DNA from 2 places in the Acetobacterium sp. KB-1 genome. Region 2 is predicted to be linked to the other one. Evidence: riboswitches for the same ligand, from Rfam matches in the RefSeq annotation. Region 2 holds a riboswitch; the other holds the start of a gene.

Region 1 (5,143 bases), 850 kb from region 2:
GGACCGTCAAGAGGTGAGGAGGCGGGCGGATACCCTGTTTAACAAGATTAATCTCAAAGATAGTGAGCGTATTTTAAACAGTTATCCCTTTGAGTTATCGGGCGGTATGAATCAGCGGGTGGGGATTGTGATGGCGATGATTCTGGAGCCCGATCTGCTCTTTGCCGATGAGCCCACCTCGGCTCTGGATGTGACGGTTCAGGCTCAGGTTGTCAAAGAGATGATGGCGCTACGGGATGAATTTGGAACCGGAATTGCCATTGTCACGCATAATATTGGGGTGGTTTCTTACATGGCCGATAAGGTAGCGGTGATGTGTCAAGGTCGTCTGGTGGAGTATGGAGATACCCGGGATGTCATCGATGATCCCCAGGAGGCATACACCAGAGCGTTGATTCAGGCCGTCCCAAGAATTCGGAGAAGGTGAAAGATGAGTGAGCTTTTAGCAGTTAGCAACTTAAGTAAAACCTATCATAAGGGAAAAATAAGCATTCATGCAGTTGATGATGTCAGCTTTCATCTTTGCAAAGGGGAATGTCTGGCTCTGGTTGGGGAAAGCGGTAGCGGGAAAAGCACCGTGGCAAAAATGATTACCGGTCTGGAAGCGGCTGATAAAGGCGAAATTCGACTGGGTGGAAAAGACATTATTGGTCTGAGCGGGAAAGCCCAGCGGGAGGTCTATCGGGACATTCAAATGGTTTTTCAGATGCCAGTGGATTCTTTTAATCCCCGGATTAAACTGGGAGATGGCATCATGGAGAGTATGATCAATCAAGGGATCAGTCGTGAGGAAGCCCGGGTGAGAGCCATTAAATATCTCAACATCTGTGAATTAGGCCCTGAATTTACCGACCGCTATCCCCATCAGGTCAGTGGCGGGGAATGTCAGCGGGCTTCCATTGCCAGAGCCATTGCCATCAAACCCCAACTACTGATCTGTGACGAAGCAACCAGCGCCCTTGATGTGACGGTTCAAGCCCAAATTATGAAACTGCTGACGCAATTAAAAAAAGAGTTGGGAATGTCACAACTCATGATCTGTCATGACCTGGCCCTGGTCCAGGAAGTCTGTGATCGGGTTCTGGTGATGCATCATGGTCATGTGGTGGAAGAAGGAACGCCGGATGAGATTATCATAAATCCTCAACAGGATTATACTAAAAAACTCATTGAGTCAATCTTATAGGTAAACTTCTCTGGCATATAAAGGTATTCTTAAAAAGAATATCATATCGGTTTAAAAAGATTGCGAAAGCAGATTAAACGTGTTAAAATGACAAACAGAAACAATGAAAGACAAGTGATTGTTTCTGTTTTTTAGTGTTTTGATTATTTTTTATTAAAACACCGGCTTATAATTAAATTGAATATTAATAAAACAGGTGCCGGCAGTAATCCAATGTATTACAGGTCGGTGAAAAGGGAAGATGGGTGAAAATCCCACGCGGTCCCGCCGCTGTATGAGAAGAGTTCCTCCAGGAATGCCACCATGATATGGGAAGGCAGGAGGTAATGTTGACGCTTTAGCCAGAAGACCTGCCTGCTTTAATTACTCAATCTCTACGTGTGATAGAGGAGGTGTTTTTTTTAGCAGGCTTTTTTTGCAACCTCACTATCTTTTCTGAGATGGTGGGGTTTTTTTATGGAAAAAATTCCTCAAAAATACAAATCTTTAATGTTGTGATAAAGCTCAGGTTCTTTGCTACAAAAGACAATGGCATGAAACTGGAAGTTGATCAAATAAAACAAGTAGTTTAGAGGAGAAAAGAAAATGAAGTTAAAAAAAGGTTTAGCGGTACTTGTCGCCGCGGTGCTGTGTACCGGTATTTTTGCAGGATGTAGCAGCACCTCGGCAAACTCTGATGTTTCCACTAAAGAAGCATTAAATTATGCCTGTACCAAGGATATCCGGGACATTAACCCGCATCTGTATTCGGGTGAGATGTCAGCTCAAAACATGGTTTTTGAAGGTCTCACGAAAAATGAAGACGGCGAAGTGAAGCCGGCACTGGCGGAAAGTTGGGAAATTTCTGCGGATGGACTGGAATATACCTTCCATTTGCGAAAAGGAGTTACCTTTACGGATGGTGCGGCCTTTAATGCCGAGGCAGTCAAACTGAATATGGATGCCATCGTCGGAAATCTGGAACGGCATGCCTGGCTGGATATGGTCAATGAGATCAAGGAAAATGTGGTAGTCGATGAGCACACTTACAAATTGGTATTAAAGCAACCCTATTACCCCACCCTGGTGGAGTTGGGTCTGACCCGGCCGTTCCGATTCATTTCACCCAATTGTTTTGTTAATGGCACCACCGAAGAAGGCGTGAGTGGTTATATTGGCACCGGTCCCTGGGTTTTATCCGAGCATGTTGATAACCAGTACGCTACCTTTACCCAGAATGAAAATTATTGGGGCGAAAAAACGAAGATAAAAACCGTTAACTGGAAGGTCATGCCAGATCCTCAGACAATTTTATTAGCCCTTCAGAACGGCGAAGTAGATTTACTCTTCGGAGCAGATGGTGATCAGGTTGATCTGGATTCGTATAAAAAACTGGAAGATGAAGGCGCCTACAAAACCTATATCAGTGAACCGATAGCGTCCAGAGCGATTCTCATCAATAGTAATTCACCGATTACCAAAGATATTAAAGTTCGGGAAGCGATTGAATATGCGGTCAATAAGGAAAATATCATTCAGGGAATTTTAAACGGATCTGAAGATCAGGCGGATACGCTGTTATCAAAAGAGGTCCCCTATTGTAACATTGATTTAAAAACGATTTCTTATAATCAGGAAAAGGCTAAACAATTATTAGATGAAGCCGGCTGGAAGCTGGGAACTGATGGGGTTCGCGAAAAAGATGGCCAAAAATGTGAAATCACCCTTTCCTATAATTCCAAAAATGCCCAGGAAGGTACTATTGCCGCCTCGATTCAAGCCGATCTGGCCGCCGTTGGCATCAAGATGAATATTCTTGGAGAAGAAAAACAGGCCTTCCTGGATCGTCAGAAAACCGGCGACTTTGATCTTCAATATTCTTTGTCATGGGGAACCCCCTACGATCCCCAATCTTATGTTTCATCGTGGCGAATTCCCGCCCATGGCGATTATCAGGCTCAGGTTGGACTGGAAAAGAAACAGTGGCTGGATGAAACCATTACCAAGATCATGATTGAAGCTGACGACACCAAACGGGCCGAGATGTACAAAGAGGTGCTAACCTATATTAATGACCAGTATGTGTATATACCGATTTCTTACTCAAAAACCAAAGCGGTGGCCATCGATGGTTTAAATGGGGTAACCTTTAACGATTCTCAATATGAAATACCATTTGAAAAAATGTACTTTTCCAAGTAGTTATGAATAACAAACTGGAAAAATAAAGGGGAGTAAGACCATGAAGCATTACATTGTCAAAAGGCTCCTGTGGATGATTCCGATTTTAATCGGAATCTCCTTTTTTGCCTTTATATTAATTAATTTAAGCCCCAGTGATCCGGCCGAAGTCGCCATTCGGGTCAATGAGGTCACCCCGACCGCAGAGAATATTGCCCAGATGCGGGAGCAATTAGGACTCGATGACCCTTTTATGACCCGCTATCTGACTTGGCTTAGCAATGCCCTTCAGGGTGATTTTGGTAACAGCTATGCCAATAACAAACCAGTCGGTGAAGAAATCGCCAAGGCATTGCCGCCGACTCTTTATCTGGCCAGTGTTTCGCTGTTGATCATCGTTATTATCTCGGTGGCAGCCGGGGTGTTATGTGCTGTGAAAGAGAATAGCATCACGGATAAAACGATGCGGGGGATTGTTTTTGTGGGAACGGCGATTCCGGGCTTCTGGGCGGGCATTCTGCTGATGTGGCTTTTTGCCGTGAAGCTTAAATGGCTGCCGACCAGTGGGATGACGTCTCCGGCTTCGGTGATTCTACCGGCGGTGACCTTGTCACTGGGATATATTGCCACCTATGTCCGGTTGATTCGGAACAACATGATTCAGAACAAGCGGGAGAATTATGTGCTTTATGGTCGGGTACGGGGTTTAAAGGAACAGACGATAATGAAACATGTCTTTAAAAATTCCCTGCAAACCTCCTTAACAGCCCTGGGGATGTCGATTCCCAAGCTGATTGCCGGGACCGTCGTGATTGAAAACATCTTTGCTTGGCCGGGAATCGGCCGGCTCTGTGTGACAGCAATTTTCAATCGGGATTTTCCGATGATTCAGGCCTATGTGCTGATCATGGCGGTGTTATTCGTATTTTGTAATTTACTGGTAGATCTGGGATCCGTTTGGATTGATCCGAGAAGAAGGGAGACGTGAGATGGCAGGATTTTGGAATCGGTTCAGAAAGGACCGCCTAGCGATGGGGGTTAGTTTTTTTCTCTTACTGGTGATTGGTCTGGCTGTTCTGGCACCCTTGGTAGCGCCCTATGACCCTACCGCTCAGAACATCATTGATAAGTTTCAGGGCCCATCGCTGGCCCATTTATTTGGCACGGATCAATTGGGCCGGGATGTTTATTCCCGGATTTTATATGGCGGCCGGGTGACGATCCTCGTTTCGGTGCTGACGATGATTGTCACCATTCTGATTGGTACTGTCCTGGGGGTCATTGCCGGCTATTTCAGAGGAACGGTTGATGATGTGATTATGCGGATCTGTGATATCATGTTATCCTTCCCCAGTGAGGTGCTGATTCTTGCGATTGTGGGGATTTTGGGAACGGGGATCACCAATATCGTTCTGGCAACGGTGATTGCCAAATGGGCCTGGTATGTGCGGATGATTCGCTCGATTGTCATTTCGTTTATGGATAGCAACTATATCCGCTTTGCCAAGGTCGCCGGTTGCTCAAATTGGCACATTGTCAGAAAACACCTGTTAGTTGGCGCTATTGGTGATATTGCGGTGCTGGCCACCTTGGATACAGCGGCGATTATTCTAAATATTTCGGCGCTTTCCTTTTTGGGTCTGGGGGTTCAGCCGCCGACAGCCGAATGGGGGATGATGCTCAATGAAGCTAAAAATGTCATGACGACCAATCCCGGCCAGATGCTGGCACTGGGGATGGCCATTTTTCTGGTGGTGGCCGCCTTTAATTTTCTCGGCGACAGTATTCAGGAGGCCC
Region 2 (5,143 bases):
ATTATGGAAACGTATGTTTTGAATAGTTTCGATTAGTATTAAAGAAGCCTACCTTTTAGCGCTAGCATTACCTTGAGTCTCTTGGCATAAACCGACTAACTATGCTACGATATTTAAGTTGCTTTAAAAATTCAGGAGGAATACATGAACTTTTCGGAAATAGTTACAGCGATCAACAATTTAGTTTGGGGACCTGTTATGCTAATGCTTTTAGTAGGAACAGGAATCTTTTTAACCATTCGGTTAAAGTTTTTGCCATGGCGTAACCTTGGTTATGCTTTGAAATCAATTTTTGTAAAAACCGAGAAAACGAAGAAGAAAAAACGTGGGGATATTTCCCCTTTTCAATCGTTAATGACATCTTTGGCCGCCACCATCGGTACAGGAAATATCGTCGGTGTGGCAACGGCCATGGTACTGGGAGGTCCTGGTGCCCTGGTATGGATGTGGATCAGTGCCCTGTTTGGTCTTTCCACCAAATATGGTGAAAGTGTACTGGCCATAAAATATCGGGAAACCAACGAACAGGGCGAAATGTCCGGAGGGCCCATGTATGCCATGAAAAATGGCATTAAAATTAAATGGCTGGGATCCACAATGGCCGTTTTATTTTCAGTCTTTGCAGTGGCCGCTTCTTTTGGTATCGGCAACATGACCCAGGCCAACTCCATCTCAAATGCGGTTTATGGAACCTTTGGGGTGCCAACCTGGATTACCGGACTCATCATTACAGGTCTGGCGATCACTGTGCTTCTTGGCGGGATTAAAAGTATCGGAAAGGTTTGCGGCATAATTGTACCGTTTATGGCTGTTTTGTATTTTATCGCCGCATTAACCGTCATTATCATTAATTATGAAAATGTCCCAGCCGGCATAGCTGAAATCTTTACGATGGCTTTTTCTCCCACTGCCATTGCCGGTGGTGTCGGTGGAACGATTATTGCCAGTATGTTAACCGCGATGCGTTGGGGCGTTGCCCGGGGGGTTTTTTCCAATGAGGCGGGCCTGGGCTCCGCACCCATCGCCGCAGCGGCTGCAGTAACCGACTATCCTTCACGACAGGGCTATATCAATATGACCGGCACCTTTTTTGATACCCTGGTAACCTGCAGTATTACCGGCATAGTCATTGCCTCTTCCGGTGCATTAGGCAGTGTGGATGCCTCTGGAAATTTGGTAACCGGTGTGAATCTCACTATTATGGCATTTCAATCTGCATTAGGACCTGCCGGAGGATGGATTATAACCATTGGTATTATGCTATTTGCTTTTTCAACTATTTTGGGTTGGGAATATTATGGCGAAAAATCCCTGGAATATCTTATCAGAGCGCCCATAGCAACTAAGATCTATCGATTTGTTTACTGTCTGGTTACCTTTATCGGTTCAACCATTGCTTTGGAAATCGTCTGGGATACCATGAACGGCCTCATGGCCATTCCAAATCTCATTTGCCTGTTGCTTTTGAGTAATGTTATTGCCAAAGAGTGCTTTGATTATCAAGATCGCATCATCACACCAGCAAGACTGGCACGCAAAGCTTTGAAAAATAAATAAACTAAAGTAAAGAAAACGGGTGTTGGTCTGACTGATGATTTAAAAACCATTGATACCATCGATTCAGAAGCCATCGTGCTGGTGGATCCTGATGAAACCGATGTGACTTCCATCGCCGGTCTGTCATTAGTCGAGCTGGGTTTAAGAACGGAACTTTTCAAGTTATAAAAAATCCGACAAAAAAATCCGTGACAAAATTACTATTTTTTGATATAGTACAAGAGACTTAAAAAAAGAATAAGAATTTAATAAGATAAACAGGTGTCGGCTGTAATCCATGTATTATAAGCCGGTGAAAAGGGAAGAGGGGTGAAAATCCCCCGCGGTCCCGCCGCTGTAAGAGAAGAGTTCCTCCAGGAATGCCACCACTTAGTTGGGAAGGCAGGAGGTAATGCTGACGCTCAAGCCAGAAGACCTGCCTGTTTGTGTATCTCAAACTCTACGAGAGATGGAGGAGGTTTATTTTTGTACGCATTTTTGCGACCTCATTGTCTTGTTTAGAGATAATGAGGTTTTTTGGTGCAAAAAAGTAAGAAATAGGATGGAGAATTAATGTCAAAAGTACTCGTAATAGCCGGGACAACCGACGCAAAGACAGTGATTGAAAGACTACTAGAAAAAAAACAGGATACGGCAGTGACGGTTACTTCGCGATTGGGAGCTGGTATGTTGGATGAGTTTAATAATCTGGATATTTATCAGGGTAAACTGAACAAAGATTACATTACCCAGTTGATTAGAAAGCTTAAACCGGCCTGTTTAATTGACGCCTCCAATCCATTTTCAACAGAAATAACAAGAAACGCCATCAATGTCTGCAAATTCGAAGCCCTGCCCTATCTTCGTTATGAACGGGAGCGGATCAGATATGAGGATGACCCGGACATTACCATCGTTAAGAACTACGGAGAAGCCTGTGATGTTCTGGAAAACTGCGAAGGCAATATTTTACTTACGCTTGGGAGTAATAAGATTGAAACATTCAAAAGGATTCCCGACTTCTCGAAAAGGATTTATCTGCGCGTGCTTCCAGACTGGAAAGTTTTAAGTAAATGCGAAAGTCTGGGATTTAACCCCAGAAATATCATTGCCATTAAGGGCCCCTATAATGAAGCGTTAAATATTGAATTATTTAAATATTGTAAGGCGTCGGTCCTGGTAACCAAGGAAAGTGGCAACATGGGTGGCGTAGTGGACAAAATCAAAGCCGCTAAAAAACTGGGGATGAAAATTATTCTGGTCGACCGGATTGAAGAAAACTGCAGCAATAAATTCTCTTCAATTGAAGAGTTGATGAAAGGTGTGGGAAAAATTTGCCATGGTCAGTTGAATCAGTAAGCGTCAAGACAAGCAAACAATAGAAGGGTAGGCTTCATGTGGAAAAAAGTTTAGATAAATGGATCAGTGTTGTAAAAACCGGTGAAAAACCGGAGCATGAAACAATGCATCATCAGAAGCGACACCATCATCAAATTGGACATAAACATGGCGAAGGATCGGCCATTGATTTTTATGCCTATGCCTCAAAAATAAGACAGTGGAACCCGACCTTTAAAGTGGTTTTTTCCTTTACCACCCTGCTTCTTTGCATTGGGCTAAATAATCCCTTTGTGTCTCTGGCCGTAATCGCCAGCATGGCCTATTTGACGGTGTTAAAAGGCGGACTGCCGCTGGGAGCGTATATTTCGGTACTGATGATACCGATTACCTTTATTCTTCTGGGAACCATTGCCATTGGGGTTGATTTTTCAAGCCAGCCGATCGGGCAGTTTAATCTTTTTCTTGGTTTTGGCTATCTCTTTACCTCAGTTGCCAAGCTCCAGGAAATGGCCTTTCTGATTCTGAAAGTCTTTGGTGCCATTAGCGCCATGATTATGATGACCTTGTCCACACCTTCTTCAGAAATCATCGGGGTGCTCCGAAAGGCCCATGTGCCCAAGCTGATTATTGAGCTAATGAACCTGATTTATCGGTATATTTTTATTATGCTGGATGTTTTTAATAACATACGAAATTCTGCCGATTCCCGCCAGGGCTATAGTGATTTTAAGACTGCCTGCTATACCTTTGGCAGTGTCGCCAGCAATATGCTGGTGGTTTCACTTAAAAAGGCCAATGCTTATTATACCGCCATGGAAGCCAGAGGCTATGACGGCGATTTGGTTTTTCTGGAAGAAGAAAAGAAGCTTCAGGTGAGTCACCTGATAATTGGGGCTGCCTTCATGATTTTTCTGATTCTGCTTGGGATTTTTACGCACTAGAAAGGATTGATGGCATTAATTATGAGTGAACCAATACTAAAGGTCAGCGAGCTTTATTACAGTTATGGAAACGGAAACCCGGCGCTGGATGGGGTCAGTGTGAATATTTTTAAGGGCGAAAAGATTGCGGTGATCGGATCGAACGGGTCTGGTAAGTCGACCTTTTTTCTTAATGCCAATGGGGTACTTAAAGCCGATCACGGCGAAATCAGCTATCAGGGCACAATTATTAATAAAAAGAATATAAAAGATTTGCGCAAGAATATCGGGATTGTTTTTCAGGACGCCGACAATCAGATCATTGCCTCCACCGTCATGGCCGAGGTTGGTTTTGGCCCGATGAATTTAAAACTGCCTCGAGAAGAGGTAATCAGCCGGGTCGATGAGGCCCTAACCTACATGAACATCCTCGATTTTAAAGATCGTCCGCCTCATTATTTAAGTGGCGGCGAAAAAAAGCGGGTGACGATTGCTGATATTATCGCGATGAAATCAGAGGTCATTATCTTTGATGAACCAACCGCGGCCCTGGATCCCCTCAATGCCCAGATGTTAGAAGAGGTGCTACTAAAGCTCGGAGAAGAAGGCAAAACGATGCTGATCTCCACGCACGATGTGGATTTTGCCTATCGTTGGGCAGAGCGGGCGATAGTTTTTGATCAGGGAAAAATTATTGCTGATGGAACGCCATTGGAGATTTTTAAAAACGCGAGAATCCTGGAGCAGGCAAATCTGAAACGGCCAGCCATGCTCGATGTTTATGAGATGCTGGTTGAAAACAAAATGATAAAGGACGAAAGCAACTATCCAACCACTCCCCAGGCGCTTAAAGTTTTATTACAAAAAAATATTCGGTAAAGAGTCATTTAGGTAGATGGTTACGATAGCAGTAATTGCGCAATCGATTTTAAGTTAAGTTGGCTTTGTGAGAGTTCAAAATTGAGCGCTCAAGAATTTTCGCAAACCCTTATAATATATAGATAAAAACTAGAGGAGGAACTATGAACACAAGTTTAACAACAAGAGAGAAGCGATTTATTGCGGCTGCGGCTGCGATCGCCCTGGTATTTGGGTTTACCCCGGTGGCCAGTGCGATGCACATTATGGAAGGTTACCTGCCAGTCGGTTTTAGTGTGGCCTGGGGCGTGATCTGTATTCCATTTTTAATTAAGGGTTACATGTCGATAAAAAAAACACTCAAAGAAAATCCTAAAACCATCACCTTACTGGCTATGGCTGGAGCCTATGTTTTTGTGTTATCATCTTTAAAAATTCCATCCGTAACCGGCAGTTGTTCTCATATGACCGGGACCGGGCTGGGCGCG

Evidence for each region. Region 2 has a riboswitch for cobalamin ahead of cobK (precorrin-6A reductase). Riboswitches for the same ligand answer to the same signal wherever they lie in the genome.
Region 1: another riboswitch for cobalamin. It lies ahead of nikA (nickel ABC transporter substrate-binding protein); the one in region 2 lies ahead of cobK (precorrin-6A reductase).

What each region holds. Positions count from the first base shown of each region.
Region 1 is NZ_CP030040.1:2,634,989-2,640,131, reverse strand. It holds gene DOZ58_RS12190 (ABC transporter ATP-binding protein) at 1-427, shown strand, start outside; gene DOZ58_RS12185 (ABC transporter ATP-binding protein) at 431-1,186, shown strand; cobalamin riboswitch at 1,364-1,559, shown strand; gene nikA (nickel ABC transporter substrate-binding protein) at 1,772-3,367, shown strand; gene opp1B (nickel/cobalt ABC transporter permease) at 3,408-4,334, shown strand; gene opp1C (nickel/cobalt ABC transporter permease) at 4,336-5,143, shown strand, end outside.
Region 2 is NZ_CP030040.1:3,488,281-3,493,423, forward strand. It holds gene DOZ58_RS16060 (peptide-methionine (R)-S-oxide reductase) at 1-26, shown strand, start outside; gene DOZ58_RS16065 (sodium:alanine symporter family protein) at 145-1,557, shown strand; cobalamin riboswitch at 1,800-1,995, shown strand; gene cobK (precorrin-6A reductase) at 2,110-2,895, shown strand; gene cbiQ (cobalt ECF transporter T component CbiQ) at 3,000-3,818, shown strand; gene DOZ58_RS16080 (energy-coupling factor ABC transporter ATP-binding protein) at 3,840-4,676, shown strand; gene DOZ58_RS16085 (energy-coupling factor ABC transporter permease) at 4,820-5,143, shown strand, end outside.